DNA from 3 places in the Photorhabdus sp. RM323S genome. Region 2 is predicted to be linked to each of the others. Evidence: predicted binding sites of a transcription regulator. Region 2 holds the regulator's gene; each other region holds the start of a gene.
What was found. Region 2 encodes PurR, which represses purine synthesis genes. Its sites were predicted from a motif close to CANGCAAACGTTTGCNTG; they were not measured.
Positions count from the first base shown of each region.

Region 1: purL (phosphoribosylformylglycinamidine synthase) is a predicted target of PurR. The motif match lies at 3,089-3,106, and genes of this name have one in related genera.
Region 3: glyA (serine hydroxymethyltransferase) is a predicted target of PurR. The motif match lies at 3,083-3,100, and genes of this name have one in related genera.

Region 1 covers NZ_JBHFKZ010000012.1:76,412-81,950, forward strand. Annotated here, with positions in the region: gene purL (phosphoribosylformylglycinamidine synthase) at 1-3,004, opposite strand, end outside; gene mltF (membrane-bound lytic murein transglycosylase MltF) at 3,317-4,741, shown strand; gene tadA (tRNA adenosine(34) deaminase TadA) at 4,745-5,284, opposite strand.
Region 2 covers NZ_JBHFKZ010000048.1:28,045-33,583, reverse strand. Annotated here, with positions in the region: gene cfa (cyclopropane fatty acyl phospholipid synthase) at 1-403, opposite strand, end outside; gene punC (purine nucleoside transporter PunC) at 674-1,873, opposite strand; gene punR (DNA-binding transcriptional activator PunR) at 2,020-2,928, shown strand; gene purR (HTH-type transcriptional repressor PurR) at 2,935-3,960, opposite strand; partial or broken gene ACGF7G_RS17140 (hypothetical protein) at 4,455-4,577, opposite strand; gene ACGF7G_RS17135 (Grx4 family monothiol glutaredoxin) at 4,728-5,075, shown strand; gene rnt (ribonuclease T) at 5,190-5,539, opposite strand, start outside.
Region 3 covers NZ_JBHFKZ010000057.1:8,874-14,412, forward strand. Annotated here, with positions in the region: gene ACGF7G_RS18550 (FAD/NAD(P)-binding protein) at 1-29, opposite strand, end outside; gene ACGF7G_RS18555 (PLP-dependent cysteine synthase family protein) at 47-958, opposite strand; partial or broken gene hmpA (NO-inducible flavohemoprotein) at 1,652-2,845, opposite strand; gene glyA (serine hydroxymethyltransferase) at 3,209-4,462, shown strand; gene ACGF7G_RS18570 (3-phenylpropionate MFS transporter) at 4,631-5,539, shown strand, end outside.

The sequences.
Region 1 (5,539 bases), on a different contig from region 2:
CACACTCCGGATTATCACGCAGACGCTGCATTTGCCATGTAGTTTCGGCCCACCATAGACGCAGAGTACTGCGATTCTGACGATATACTTCGGTATTGCCGCTAAAGATGACAAAATCATCACCCACTTTGGCCTTACCCAAATAATGCACGCAAGCAGCCAATCCATGTTCTGCCAGCAGGTTTTCAACAAATGCTCTATCAGATGAACGGATCTGAACTACAGCACCCAACTCTTCCGTAAACAGTGCAGCCAGAATATCTTCATCAAACACACTGATATCAGCTTCAAGGCCACAATGACCGGCAAAAGCCATTTCAGCCAGGGTTACCAGCAAGCCACCATCAGAACGGTCGTGATAGGCCAGTAATTTCTGTTCTGCAATCAGTTGCTGAACCGCATTGAAAAATCCAGCCAATTGCTCGGCACTACGTACATCAGCAGTCTTGTTACCAAGCTGGCGGTAAACCTGTGCCAACGCGGTGCCACCCAAGGTGTTCTTCCCTTGTCCCAAATCGATTAACAACAACGCATTATCGTCATCAGTGGAAAGCTCTGGCGTGACTGTACGACGCACATCTTCCACTCTGGCGAAGGCGGTAATCACCAGTGACAAAGGTGACGTCATTTCACGCTCTTCACCTTGGTCATTCCAGCAGGTTTTCATCGACATGGAATCTTTACCCACTGGAATAGTCAGCCCCAGAGCAGGACACAGCTCTTCACCCACAGCTTTAACTGCCGCATACAAACCGGCATCCTCGCCAGGATGACCCGCGGCAGACATCCAGTTAGCTGAAAGCTTGATACGTTTCAAATCCTGAACATAAGCAGAAGCGATATTCGTTAGCGCTTCACCAACAGCCATACGGGCAGAAGCGGAAAAATCCAGCAGAGCGATTGGCGCTCGTTCACCCATAGACATTGCTTCGCCATAGTAGCTATCAAGGCTGGCAGTAGTAACAGCACAATCTGCCACCGGGATCTGCCACGGACCAACCATTTGATCACGGGAAACCATGCCAGTCACTGTGCGATCGCCTATCGTTATCAGGAATGTTTTTTCCGCCACAGCCGGCAAGTGCATAATGCGCTTAACAGCTTCCGCCAGATTGATATCCCGGCGCTCAAGGTTTTCACCACTGGCTTTTAATGTACTGACATTACGCAACATTTTTGGCGTTTTACCCAGCAGCACATCCAGCGGCATATCAATTGGCTGGTTATCAAAGTGCTCATCATTCAGCAGCAAATGACGCTCTTCTGTTGCCTCGCCGATAACGGTATAAGGTGCCCGCTCACGCCGGCAAATCTCTTCAAACAGAGGAAGCTGTTCTGGCGCAACAGCCAGTACATAACGCTCCTGAGATTCATTACACCAAACTTCCAGTGGACTCATTCCCGGTTCATCATTAAGAATTTTACGTAGTTCAAACCGTCCACCGCGACCACCATCACTGACCAGCTCAGGCATAGCATTAGAGAGCCCACCAGCACCGACATCATGAATGAACAGAATCGGATTGTTTTCACCCAATTGCCAACAGCGATCAATCACCTCCTGACAACGACGTTCCATTTCCGGGTTATCGCGTTGAACAGAAGCAAAATCCAGATCAGCATCAGATTGACCAGACGCCATAGAAGATGCCGCACCACCGCCCAAACCAATGTTCATAGACGGGCCGCCAAGTACAATTAATTTAGCGCCAACAGAAATTTCACCCTTTTTGACGTGCTCATCACGGATATTCCCCATCCCACCCGCCAGCATGATGGGTTTGTGGTAGCCACGTAATTCACTGCCGTTATGGCTGCTTACTTTTTCTTCATAGGTACGAAAATAACCCAGCAGCGCCGGACGGCCAAATTCGTTATTAAATGCAGCGCCGCCCAGAGGGCCTTCAGTCATGATATCCAAAGCGCTGACGATACGATCCGGTTTACCGAAATCCTCTTCCCACGGCTGTTCAAAACCCGGTATCCGCAGATTAGATACCGAAAATCCTACCAGCCCGGCTTTTGGCTTGGCCCCACGACCCGTCGCGCCTTCATCACGGATTTCGCCACCAGAACCTGTCGATGCCCCTGGCCACGGGGAAATTGCAGTTGGGTGATTATGAGTTTCAACTTTCATCAGAATATGGGCCTGCTCCTGATGATAATTATATGAACCGTCTTCCGCACGGGGAAAGAAACGGCCAACATCAGACCCTTCCATGACAGCGGCGTTATCTTTATAAGCTGACAGGACATAATCAGGTGTCTGCTCATAGGTATTTTTAATCATTTTGAACAGTGATTTTGGCTGCTCCTGACCATCAATAATCCAGTCAGCATTAAATATTTTATGGCGACAATGCTCTGAATTAGCCTGAGCAAACATATAAAGCTCAATATCGGTTGGATTACGCTCCAGTTTCTGGAAAGCCTCCATCAGATAATCAATCTCATCCGGGGCCAACGCCAACCCAAGTTCAATATTGGCTTTCTCTAACGCACTACGCCCTGTTTGCAGAATATCAATGCGTTTTAACGGAGCGGGTTGCTGATGAGAAAATAATTTCTCCGCCTGTTCCAGTTGCGTAAAAACCGTTTCCATCATCCGGTCATGCAACAACGCCGATAACGTTTGCCATTGTGCCTCACTCATTTCATCACACTGAACGTAGTAAGCTAGACCACGCTCCAAACGTACAACCTGAGACAGACCACAATTGTGAGCAATATCGGTTGCTTTCGAAGACCACGGGGAAATGGTTCCCGGACGAGGAGCCACTAACAGCAATGTACCTTGTGGTTCGTGTTCAGCCAGAGAAGGTCCATATTTTAATAATCGTTGTAATTTTGCTAAATCAACATCACTCAAAGTTGCATTAATTTCTGCGAAATGAACATATTCCGCATAAATATCATTGATCGGAAGTTGCTGTTCCTGACACACAGAAAGGAGCTTGGTGATACGAAATGCCGATAAAGCGGGTGAACCACGCAGAATTTCCATAGTAATACATTCTCTCATCTTAGAAGCAAAGCCTGACTGATGCCTCAGGGGGAAACGGGCACATTATAGAGGATTGCGACCAGTGACGAAACCGTTTGCGTGACGATTATTAATGCTAATTATTTTATCGCCAGGTTATGCAAATGGTATCAATTAAGTTGCGTCGCAAGTTTTTGTTCCGCAAAATGCTCAATCACTGGAAATTTAGCAAAATCCGCCGTAAACCCTCGCCCAGTGCGGGCGAGGATATAAGCCATGATAATATAACGCGTTTTTACATCGCACCACACCGCGTTATACAGAGATAACCGTTTGAATAATATAAAAATAAATTATTTCGTTATCATTGTTATCGCTCTTTTTTCTGCCGCAATTATCAGTCTGAACATCAGTTGGCCGAATAAACAGCGGGAGCAGATTAACAGGATCGTGACCAGGGGAGAGCTACGGATCAGCACAATCAGCTCACCTCTGATTCATCTTACAAGCAAAAAAGAACCAAATGGGTTTGATTACGAGTTGGCGAAACGCTTTGCTGATTATCTTGGCGTTAAATTGGAAATCAAATTCAGAACAAATTTCAACCAGTTATTTGATGATCTGGAAAAGGGTGACGCTGATTTTTTGGCTGCCGGTCTTACCTATAATGAGGAGAGACTGGAGCAAACCCACACTGGCCCAGCTTACTATTCTGTTTCTCAACAACTGATTTACCGCAAAGGGACTCCACGTCCCCGCTCTTTTAAGGACTTGAAAGGAAAATTGCTGGTCACTTCCGGTTCAGCTCATGTCAATACGCTGAAAAAGATAAAAGAAGAGTCTTACCCAGAACTTGAATGGGATGAGACACAGCAATACAACACTCGGGAATTACTGGAACTGGTATCAGAAGGCAAACTGGATTACACCTTGGGCGACTCTATCAATGTCGCATTGCAACAGCGTACTCACCCTAATTTAGCTATTGCTTTTGATATCAGTGAAGATAATCCCCTGACGTGGTATTTAAAGCGTATTGATGATTACAGCCTTTATGCCGCCATGCTAGATTTTTTCAGCCAGATGACGGAAGAAGATGTGATGCCACGGTTGGAAGAGAAATATTTTGGTCATGTCGGCTCATTTGATTATTTCGATACACTCTCTTTTCTCAGTGCAATTGATCATATTCTGCCTACTTATCAACCTCTGTTTGAGAAATACTCCGGCGAAATCAGCTGGCAACTCCTGGCTGCCATTGCCTGGCAAGAGTCTCATTGGGACCCGCAGGCAACCTCTCCCACCGGGGTTCGTGGCCTGATGATGTTAACCAGCCCGACGGCTAAAGGATTAGGTGTTGTTGACCGCCTTGATCCAGAAGAAAGTATTAAGGGAGGCGCAATCTATTTGCAAAACCTAATGAAACGACTGCCTGAAAATATCCCTAAAGATGAGCGAATCTGGTTTGCACTGGCTGCTTACAATATGGGCTATGGTCATATGCTGGATGCCCGTAAACTAACGGCATCACAGAAAGGGAATCCCAATAGCTGGCTTGATGTCAAAGCCCGAATCCCCCTGTTAAGCCAGAAAAAATACTACACCAATACCACCTATGGATACGCCCGTGGGCATGAGGCTTATCGCTATGTCGAAAATATCCGCCGTTATCAGCTTAGTTTAGTCGGCTATTTACAAGCCAAAGAAAACCGGAAGAAATTAATTTCTCAGGAAGAAAAAACAAAAATAAACAATTAACTGCTATCCCAATAGACTCTTAATCAACAATTTTTGTTGATTTTCTTCCTGCTGTTTTCTGGCGGCTTTTAACGCTTTATGTTGTTCCCGACGTTGTTTGAAAAAAGCACTCAACATCGTGGAACACTCTTCAACAAGTACGCCGCTTGTAATTTCAATCTGATGATTCATACCCGGATGACGCAATATATCGATCAAAGAACCGGCAGCACCCGTTTTCATATCGCTGGCACCATAAACCAGTCGCTGGATACGGCTATGTACCATAGCGCCAGCACACATAATACAAGGCTCAAGGGTGACATATAAGGTAGTATTCAACAGACGATAATTTTGTAACTTCCCTCCCCCTTTTCGTAATGCAATAATTTCTGCATGAGCAATAGGATCATGCGCAATAATAGATTGATTCCAACCTTCCGCAAGGATTTGATTATCAGCGACCAATACAGCGCCAACAGGTATTTCCCCCTGCTCCCATGCTTTTATTGCTCGTTCCATAGCCTTCCGCATCCAATATTCATCACTATATATTTCAGTCACTGCCGTATCTCACTTGATTACATCAGGGATAATTATAACGATTTATTTTACCTATTTTCCAGATATATTTTCTTATCATTACACTGGTAACATATACCCGAAACTATTTGATATATTCGCCATAGCTGCATCTTATTATTATCTTTAAATAACATTTGGCGGATTCGACTATTAAGAACATTATTCACGCAGAAATATTGAAGTACAAAATTAACATAATCATATAAACACTCAATTAAATAATTTTAATAATAA
Region 2 (5,539 bases):
TATGAGGGTCAAGCATACGGGTAAAAAGATCATTGCCTAAATCATAATGTTTATGACCGACAATCCATGACCGTTTTGGTGTTTGTAAATTACGTAAGCGGGTTATTGCGATTTTCAGTGTATCTTTGAAACTACTGGGAATTTTATTTTCTAATCCAGCACGTAAAACGCGATAAAAGAAAATATCTAACCGTTCACAATCCCACCAGCCATCCATATAACTTTCACCTAATCCCATTGAACCCTGTTGTAAAACTCGTTTATAGAAATCAGGGTTTTTTACTTGGATATCATAGGGATTGTGACCATTAATTTGAACCCCTGCTTCTTGTAGCATTTCATTGGCAATTCGCTGCCAGGAATTAGTGACGGTTTTTTGGTTTTCAATGTGCGATGAACTCATATACTCTCCAATGTTAGGGCGATGGAATATTGAGGATCTCGTTTTAGCTAACAAAGCAGAGTGCAAAATGCAAAAGCGAGAAATCCTAAAAATCACTAATCCATAAGTTTAATATGGGAATTATTGCTCCTAAAAACCTCAAATTCAGGTTATTTAGAATAAGGAACTTATACGAGTATAAAAGCGGAAAATTGTTTCATCAATTAATAAATAAAGACTGTCATGAATTGATAATTAACAGTCTTTATTGAAGTAACGATTTGATTAATATCAGGAATGTTTTTCAACAGCTTGAATACAGCGATCAGCTTTTTTTTTCCACTGTATAAAATATCCTAGTGCCATCAGAATAACGGTAGAAGCCATGACAGTAGTTGTCGATATAAGCGGATTGTTAATAAATGCTGAAACAATCAGGCTGGCAATAAAACAGAGCCCTAATTGGAGGGTGTTTTGCAATGCAGCTGCTTTTCCACTGTCTTGTGGATAAGTGGATAAAGCATTAGCGACTGCAATGGGATATGAAGCACCATTCATCGCGGCCATAAAGCAGAAAGGGACCAGAATCGTCAACATGGTCGGCTCGCTGAATTTTGCGATTAAATATAGCACAATCATGCTGACAGCATAGCCAACCAACAGATAAGGGAAAACAATTTGACTTCTTATTTTGGTCAAAATACTGCGGCATCCATAACCACCGGCCATAAAGGCTAATGTTTGTGGTACATAACTCAAACCGATATCGTTTGGGCTATAGCCCATATTAGCGAGAATAAAAGGTGAACCTGTTAGCCAGGCGAAAAAACCAGCGCTACATGATGCAAATATCAGGACGTTGCCACTAAACATCGGCGATTTTAGTATCGTAAGGAAAGATACATGGCTTTTCTGCGTTTCAGTCTCACTGTTTTTTTTGCGGTTTTCTTGCAGGAACAGAGTAGGCAGCAGCAGTAATAACGTAATTGCCAGTAATACCAGGAAAATGATACGCCAGCCGCCATGTTGTAACAGCCAGGCACCCATCAAAGGCGCCAGGGCAGGGGAAAGTGCGACCAGGGGCATGAGTGTGGCAAAAACGCGTTTAGTCTGGTTGGCGTCATAACGATCAATAACTAATGCTTGCCATGAAACCGCAGCTGAACAAACACCTATGGCTTGGATAAAACGCAAAACTAAAAGTTGTGTGGCATCTGTTATCCAAAGCATACCCAGACAGCTAACAGAAAACATTGATAACCCAGCGATGATAATAGGCTTTCTGCCAAAGCGATCTGAAAGAGGTCCCCACAAAAGTTGAGCAAAGGCAAAACCTGCAAGAAAGATACTTAGACTGGCACTAATTGCTCCCGCCGATGTGCCCAATTCTTGTTGCATAGAACCGAATGCTGGCAGATACATATCAATAGCCAGATAACCCAGCATACTCAAGCCTGCAAGGTAGAACATGAACTGACTTGAGTTTTTCATTTGATTACTCTCTTTGGATGTCATGATTGAAACAACTTGCTGTGTAGGTAGATAAGAAAATTTGTGTATATTCTATATGTCGTGATTTTTACTTGTGAAACGGTAATATTTGGATAATGCTGTGAAAAAAACTGAAAGGTAAAATTATGTGGTCAGAATATTCACTTGAAGTTGTGGATGCAGTTGTCAGAACGGGAAGTTTTAGTGCCGCTGCATCGGAACTTCACCGTGTCCCCTCGGCAATCAGTTATACCGTAAGACAACTGGAGGAGTGGCTTGCCGTCCCGTTGTTTGAACGTCGTCATCGGGATGTGGAATTGACAGAGTCAGGCACTATTTTTATCAAAGAGGCCCGCATTGTTATCAAAAAAATGAATGACACTCGTCATCAGTGCCAGCAGGTTGCAAATGGCTGGAGAGGACAATTCAGCATTGCTATTGACCGGGTTGTTAAACCAGAACGCAGTCGTCAACTTATTCTTGATTTTTATCACCATTTTCCTGATATAGAGCTGTTTATTCATCAGGAAGTCTTTAATGGTGTATGGGACGCGCTGGTGGATGGTCGGGTTGATGTTGCAATTGGTGCTACCCGTGTCGCTCCGGTAGGGGAAAGGTTCAATTTTCGGGATATGGGATTTATGTCTTGGCTGTGTGTCGTCAGCACCGGTCATGCTCTGACTCAACTGACCGGTCTACTGACTGATGATCAAATGCGACCTTATTCAAGTTTGTGTCTTGAAGATACATCCCGCAATTTACCGAAGCGTGACACTTGGACTTTGGATAATCAGCGCAGGCTGGTGGTCCCTGATTGGGAATCTGGTCTGGCTTGTCTGAATGAGGGGTTATGTGTGGGGATGGTGCCTAAGCATAGGGCAATGCCGCTGATCCGGCAGAAGAAACTGGAAGCATTGGCATTAGAGCAGCCTTTGCCTGATAGCCCATGTTGTTTAACATGGGTGCAAAATAGCCATTCTCCGGCATTAAGTTGGCTTCTTGGCTATCTCGGCGATAGTGAAACTCTTAATGCTGAATGGCTTCAGGATGAATAGGGAGGATTAACGGCGATAGTCGATAAATGGGCCATCGGTGACAGAACGCCGTTCAACCAAACGTGGATGTACTTCAATAGTTTGAGCATCTTCACGTTTACTGACTATTCTGTCTAGCAACATAGAAAACGCCATTTGTCCCAGACGTTCTTTTGGCTGATGGATAGTTGTCAATGCCGGAGAGAAATAACGGGCGTTGCGTATATTATCGTAACCGATCACAGAAATATCCTGTGGGATGCGTAATCCTAATTCATCAGCAGCACAAATAGCCCCCATTGCCATAACATCACCACCACAGAAGACCGCCGTCGGACGCTGTTTTTGATTTAGAATTTGATGCATGGCTTTGTAGCCCGATTCTGGTTCAAAATCCCCCTGAACAATCCACTCTTCTCTGATTGGAATGCTGGCTTCTTTTAATGCTTTCAAGAACCCCTGATGACGGCCACCACCGGTGTTTCGTGCCAGGGGACCAGGGATCGCACCAATATCACGATGACCACGCTCAATAAGATAGCGACCAGCCAGATAACCGCCGTGGAATGCGTTATCAATAATAGTATCAATGAAATCACCTCTGGCTTGTCCCCAATCCATGACGACCATGGGAATATTGCGATAATCTTCCAACATTCCTAATAACTGTTCCGGGTATTCTGAACACATCACCAGCAATCCATCCACCCGTTTTTGTGCCAACATGGCCAGATAGGCTTTCTGTTTATCAATGTTATTGTGTGAGTTACACAAAATTAGCGTATAGCCTTTGCTATAACAACTGTTTTCAACGGATTCAATAACTTCAGCAAAATAGGGAGCTTCGCTGGACGTGGCCAGTAATCCGATCGATTTTGTATGGTTAACTTTCAGACTGCGGGCAACGGCACTGGGTGAATAACTCAGCTCTTTGATAGCAGCCCAAACGGCAGCCTTGGTATCTTCGGCGACGAAACGGGTTTTATTAATAACATGGGATACAGTAGTGGTTGAAACGCCAGCGTTCTTAGCCACATCTTTGATCGTTGCCATGAGATGAAAGACTCCTGACCTTTTGGTCTAAATTTAAAACTCTTTGTTAATCGTTTGCCAGTATCTTTATACATTAGGGTATCCGCTGGCAATAAATTAGCGATAAATCCTGAATTTTGTCTGATCTGGCTCAAAAGTGAAAGCAATAATCAATGGTATAAAATGCAGGGTAGTCACTATTTTATGTTTTTTCCTTAATGTAAGGATAATTAACTATGTTAACTGAATGGTATTTGTGGTTATAGACTTCTACTCTGAGGGGGAGCGATGGATACCGATTTGAAGCTTGGCTTATTTACTGCGGTGAGCACGTTGGTGATGATTGCCATTTTTGCCGCTGTTTGCTTGATCTTTGCCTGATGTTTTGAATTGATTAGGTGATGTAAAAATTGGGTTTTTATATTGAAAGGTTAGCGGGCAGACAGCGTCAATGGCTTATCTGCCCTTTTAATGTTAGTTCGGATAGTCATCAGGCAAACTGATGGTGATTAACCCAGGTTATTCAGGTTTACAGCAGAAGTGTTATGGTGTTTGCCATAGCGGTATTCCAGTGTTTCGGCGGAGATATGTGGTTCTAATGCATCTTTAGTGTGGCTATTTTTGCTAGTTATCTTAATAACTTCTACGATAAATAACAGTCAAAAAGAAACCATCCGTTCCAGGATAAAAAAATATCAGGATGCATATTGGTGAAAGAAAATGGTATTCTCGGCCAAGATTGTGACGATGTTGGTTATCAACATACTGTTGGTTTAAAGGAAATAAAAATGACGACTATTGATAAGATTGAGCGCCAAATTAAAGAGAACCCGATTCTGCTGTATATGAAAGGCTCCCCTAAATTACCAAATTGTGGCTTTTCTGCACAGGCTGTTCAGGCTTTATCTGCATGTGGTGAACGTTTTGCTTATGTAGATATTTTGCAAAATCCAGATATTCGTGCAGAATTGCCAAAATATGCTAATTGGCCAACTTTTCCTCAGCTTTGGGTCGAGGGTGAGTTGGTAGGTGGATGCGATATTATCATTGAGATGTATCAGCGTGGTGAGTTACAAACATTAATTAAAGAAGCCGCTGATAAATATCGCTCTCAGGACGAAAACGCGACAGAGTAATTTTTAAATTAGCGACAGGCTATTATGCTATCTCCCCATATGTTGATATATGGGGGTTTTTGTTATTGCTTAAATTTCAATTTGATTGTATTAATCTTATAGTTAGCTATAAGTTTATCCGGTTTTTTCTTCTTCTGTTGTCGCTAAGGGCCAGCCACCAAGTTGTTTCCAGCGATTAACCATTTCACAGAATAATTCAGCGGTACGCTCAGTATCATATAAGGCGCTGTGAGCCTGATTATTATCGAATGGGATCCCGGCTGTGGCGCAGGCTTTTGCTAAAATCGTTTGTCCTAATACCAGGCCACCTAAAGCCGCCGTATCAAAAGTCGCAAAGGGATGAAATGGATTCCGTTTCAGTCTGGCGCGTTCTGCGGCAGCCATAACAAAGCTATGATCAAAGTTAGCATTGTGCGCAACGATAATGGCCCGACTGCAATGACTATTTTTTATCCCTTTACGAA
Region 3 (5,539 bases), on a different contig from region 2:
GCTCCACTACCTATAATTCCTATATTCATAATTATAATAACTCCATTCAGATCCCCACCGAAAGGTATCTTTCTGTTTGACTAGCAGCTATTGTTAGTATTTTTTTTCCTTTATTTTCTTCCCTATTCGCCAATTCAATAGCACAATGCAAAGAAGCACCAGACGAAATACCTATTAACAACCCTTCACTTTCTATAATCTTTCTAGTAGTTTGGAAAGCAGAGTTTTCATCAATAATATACACTTCGTCAATAATATTCCGATCCACAGTATTAGCGATTATTCCAGGGCCAATTCCCAGTATGCCATGGTTAGAGTTGATCTCACCTAAAGGAGTCGTCTGGCTTAAAACAGCAGCACTTTTAGGTTCAATTGCAACGATATATGTATCCGATCGATATTTTTTAAGCGTATTTCCTATACCATTACAATGCCCACCAGTCCCAATACCTGCGATAAATATATCTGGAGTACCATCAAAAAAATTGATAATTTCATTGCCAGTTTGATAATGTGCTTGAGGATTATTAATATTATTCCCTTGGTCGATAAGAAAATAGTTAGCCTTTTTTGAGAGCATTTGTGCTTTTTTTACCGCTCCAGCATAGTTTTCACCACTTGGCGTGAGAATAATTTTTGCTCCTAATAGAGTTAATAACTTTTTACGCTCTTCAGAAACATATTCTGGCATCACAATAATAAGCTTTAGTCCCATAGACGCACATATTCCGGCAAGAGAGATACCAGTATTACCTGTTGTCGCTTCAACAATCGTAGTTTGTGAATCTATCTGCCCATTTTTTATAGCTGATTCAAGCATTGACTTGGCTGCTCTATCTTTAATAGAACCCCAAGGATTAAGAAATTCTAATTTAACATAAATATCTGCATACAAATCTTTTGAGATCTTTTCCAACTTTATAATTGGTGTATTTCCAACTACATCATGTAATAACATTTAATTTCTCCCCTTTAGATCTAAATTATATAAACTTATATAGATTACTAAAATGTACACTTTAGAATAAAAAACCTCCTATCTCATTGATATTCATTAAAAGTAATTCAAACAAATGATATAATCACATACATTTAAAATGTGGAATTATATCATTTCAAGCCGTATCTATTAGTTAATGCAATTTGTATTTTTCTAACTGCCATTTCAAATAAATAAAATTTAAACCTTTTAATATATAACAAACATTAAATAATTTTCTAAGAGAAAAATAACAAAAATACTAACAAGATCACAAAAAACCAAGCACCACGCGATTTCTCAATCCATCAATCACTTGCAATTAATACATCCATTACCAGAACGATATAACAAAATTATATTTAAATAAAAAACAATTGAGAAAATATTTATATCTATATTTTTAATGTAGTTATTTACACCAATAGATTAATCAACGATAATGAATGATATGGATAATTAAATGATTGTTTAGAAATACAATAATATAAATCAATTATTTTCAGGTTGGCTATATTAATTTACATTAAGGAAATTAATATTTTAAAATTAAGCGTCATGATTAATGTGTGTGATAATATTTTCTCAATGGCTGAATATGTTTTAAAATCAATGGAGCTGACGTCCAATGGGACGGGCTCCATGATAAACAAACTCCGTTAAACTAAAAATTTAAATCACTTTATGCGGACCGAAGCATTCATAGTGAATATATTGCTTATCAATTCCCATATCTAATAGTTGTTTTGCTACATATTGCATAAAGGGAACCGGGCCACAGAAATAGAAATGCATTCCTGCCGTTTTCAGTGCGTCATTCAGCACCGCCATATCCATAAAACCTTTGTGTTGATAATGGACGCCTTGCTGGTCTTCATCTCTTGGTTCACGATACCAGATTGTGCTGTTAAGATTCGGCATTGCCTGCGCAATAGTGGTCACTTCATTGGTAAACGCATGATGACCGCCGTGTTCCGCCGCATGTAACCAGTTAATCTGGCTGTTGTGATTTTTCTGGTGGAGGTGATGCAGCATACTCATCATGGGTGTCAGGCCGACACCGGCAGAAATCAGAGTAACCGGTGTCTCTGGTTGAATATCAAGAAAGAAATCCCCGCGTGGAGCGGCCAGCCAGACAATATCGCCTTCTTGCATTTTATCATGCATATGGTTGGAAACTGTTCCTTGTGGCTCACGTTTGATAGCAATTCGGTAGCTCGAACCATTTGGTGCCGCTGTCAGTGAATACTGGCGAATTTCGCGGTTATCAAAACTGCTGTCTTCCAGATAAATGCTCAGGTACTGACCGGGTTTATAATCCATCACTTTCCCGCCATCTTGTGGCACAAATTCAAAGCTGCAAATCACATCACTTTTTACCTGTTTCCGGTTGATACGGAATGGGCGTAAACCCCGCCAACCGCCATCGACTGATTCGTCATGATGATAAATCTGCTCTTCACGATTGATAAAAACATCAGCCAGCACACCGTACGCTTTTCCCCAGGCGTCCAGCACTTCATTTCCCGGCTGGAACATTTCATCTAACGTTGCCAGCAAGTGAGAGCCGACAATCTGATAATGCTCTGGTTGAATATTCAGGCTGGTGTGTTTATGCGCGATTTTTTCAACTGCCGGCAACAGTATTGCCAAATTATCAATGTTGGCTGCATAGGCGCAGATAGCATTGAACAAGGCTTCACGCTGATCGCCATTGAGTTGATTGCTCATATTAAAAATATCCTTCAGCTCAGGATTATGTTTGAACATCCGCTCATAGAAATGGGCGGTTAGTTTCGGGCCAGTGGCGGAAAGCAGTGGAATAGTTGATTTGACAGTTGCAATGATTTGACTATCCAGCATGGTGAAGCTCCTGAATTTCTTTCAAGTGATAATGAAAGTTATAACATGTAATTTAAATACAACTTATAATTTTTTGAGGATCTTGTAAATATAAAATGTGGTCTTTATGGTGAAAAAATATTCTTGGGAGATATTTATACTAAGGCAGGGGATGACCGAGGTCACAAATTCCGATAACGAGGGAAAATGCAGGGAGTTTTCGTTATACCTATGAGAAAACCGATGCCTTGCTGTCATTGGTATGCAATCGTTTGCGTAAAATATTTTGTCAAGACTATCTCATTCAGTGAAAAGGGTTTACACTGTGTGCCATTCTGCCCTTTGGGGTGTTGTTTGAAGAGAAGTTAGCTGAGTCTGGAGAACCCAATGTTAAAGCGTGAAATGAATATTGCTAATTATGATCCCGAACTATGGCAGGCGATGGAACAAGAAGTTGTTCGTCAGGAAGAACATATCGAGTTGATTGCCTCTGAAAACTATACCAGTCCAAGAGTCATGCAGGCACAAGGCTCCCAGCTCACTAACAAATATGCTGAAGGTTATCCGGGTAAACGCTACTACGGCGGTTGTGAATATGTAGACGTTGTTGAGCAACTGGCGATTGATCGTGCTAAAGAGTTATTCGGTGCTGATTATGCCAACGTTCAGCCACACTCGGGGTCTCAGGCGAATGCGGCGGTTTATATGGCTTTGCTGCAACCGGGTGATACTGTGTTGGGGATGAATCTGGCACATGGCGGTCATTTGACTCACGGCTCTCCAGTTAACTTCTCTGGTAAGTTATATAACATCGTACCTTACGGTATTGATGAAAGCGGTAAAATTGATTATGACGATATCGCGGCACAAGCTCAAAAACACCAGCCGAAAATGATTATCGGTGGTTTTTCTGCTTACTCCGGTGTTGTTGATTGGGCAAAAATGCGTGAAATTGCAGACAGCATTGGTGCTTATTTGTTCGTTGATATGGCACACGTCGCTGGCCTGATCGCCGCAGGCGTTTATCCTAACCCGGTTCCTCATGCTCACATTGTGACGACTACCACGCATAAAACACTGGCGGGTCCACGTGGTGGTTTGATCCTGGCGAAAGGGGGTGATGAAGAGCTGTATAAGAAACTGAATTCTTCTGTATTCCCAGGTTGTCAGGGTGGACCTCTGATGCATGTTATTGCCGGTAAAGCGGTTGCACTGAAAGAAGCAATGGAGCCGGAATTCAAAGCCTATCAACATCAGGTTGCTGATAACGCTAAAGCCATGGTTGAAGTCTTCCTGAAACGTGGCTACAAAGTGGTTTCCGGTGGTACTGAGAACCATCTGTTCCTGTTGGATCTGGTTGATAAAAATATCACCGGTAAAGATGCCGATGCTGCACTGGGCCGTGCCAATATCACGGTAAATAAAAACAGTGTACCCAATGATCCGAAGAGCCCATTTGTGACTTCTGGTGTGCGTATCGGTACGCCGGCGATTACCCGCCGTGGTTTCAAACAAGCAGAAGCTCGTGAATTGGCTGGCTGGATGTGTGACGTATTGGACAGCATCAATGATGAGGCGATCATTGAAGCGACTAAGCAAAAAGTTCTGGCTATTTGTGCAAAATATCCAGTTTACGCATAAATTATAATTTTAATTAGTAATTGTAAAAACCTGCTCCAGCTAACATTGTTTGCTTAAGCGAGATATTAGAGGAATGTCTATCTTGGCATAGTCCCTGATATCTTAATTTCTTAAGTTAATCAGTTTGGTTTTGAGCAGGTTTTTGGCATTTTTAACCAGGGAGGATGAATGGTTATTCAGTCGACACGTTGGCTGGCATTAGATTATTTCACGTATTTCTTTTCTTACGGGATATTTTTGCCTTTCTGGGCTGTCTGGCTCCAGGGTGAGGGAATAAAACCCGATATGATGGGGATTTTATTGGGTGCCGGTTTGATTTCTCGTTTCCTGGGGAGTTTATTAATTGCGCCTACCGTTAAAGATCCCGCAAAACTTATTTTCGCTCTGCGTACATTGGCATTGCTGACCCTGATTGCCGTTGTTGGCTTTACATTGGGAAATCACTGGGCATGGCTGCTGTTTATCATGATTGGTTTCAACCTGTTCTTTTCGCCGATGATGCCATTGAGTGATGCGCTGGCGGGAACATGGCAAAAGCAATTTCCCTTTGATTACGGCAAAATACGGGTTTGGGGTTCAATTGCCTTTATTATCAGTTCGGCGCTGACCGGGGAATTGATTTCTGTCTGGGGACATCAGGCTATTCTGATAACCATGCTGTTCAGTGTCTTGTCAACGCTGTTGGCGACATTGCTTAAACCCTCCATCATGCCTGTGGGTGAAGCCAAATCCGCTAAAGTTGATATTGTGTCATTTAAACAGTTATTGTCTGAAAAATCGGTATGCCGGTTCCTGCTATGCGTGGCTTTATTACAGGGCGCTCATGCGGGATATTACAGTTTCAGTGCAATTTACTGGGAAAAAGCGGGTTATTCCTCCTCGGTAGTGGGTTATCTCTGGTCATTGGGGGTAGTGGCTGAGGTGGTTATTTTTACGTTGAGTAATAAATTATTTCGGCGCTGGAATGCCCGTAATCTTCTGCTGCTTTCCGGTATATGCGGTGTTGTTCGTTGGGGATTGATGGGCTCATTCACGACATTACCGGTGTTGATTATCATTCAAATCTTGCATTGTGGT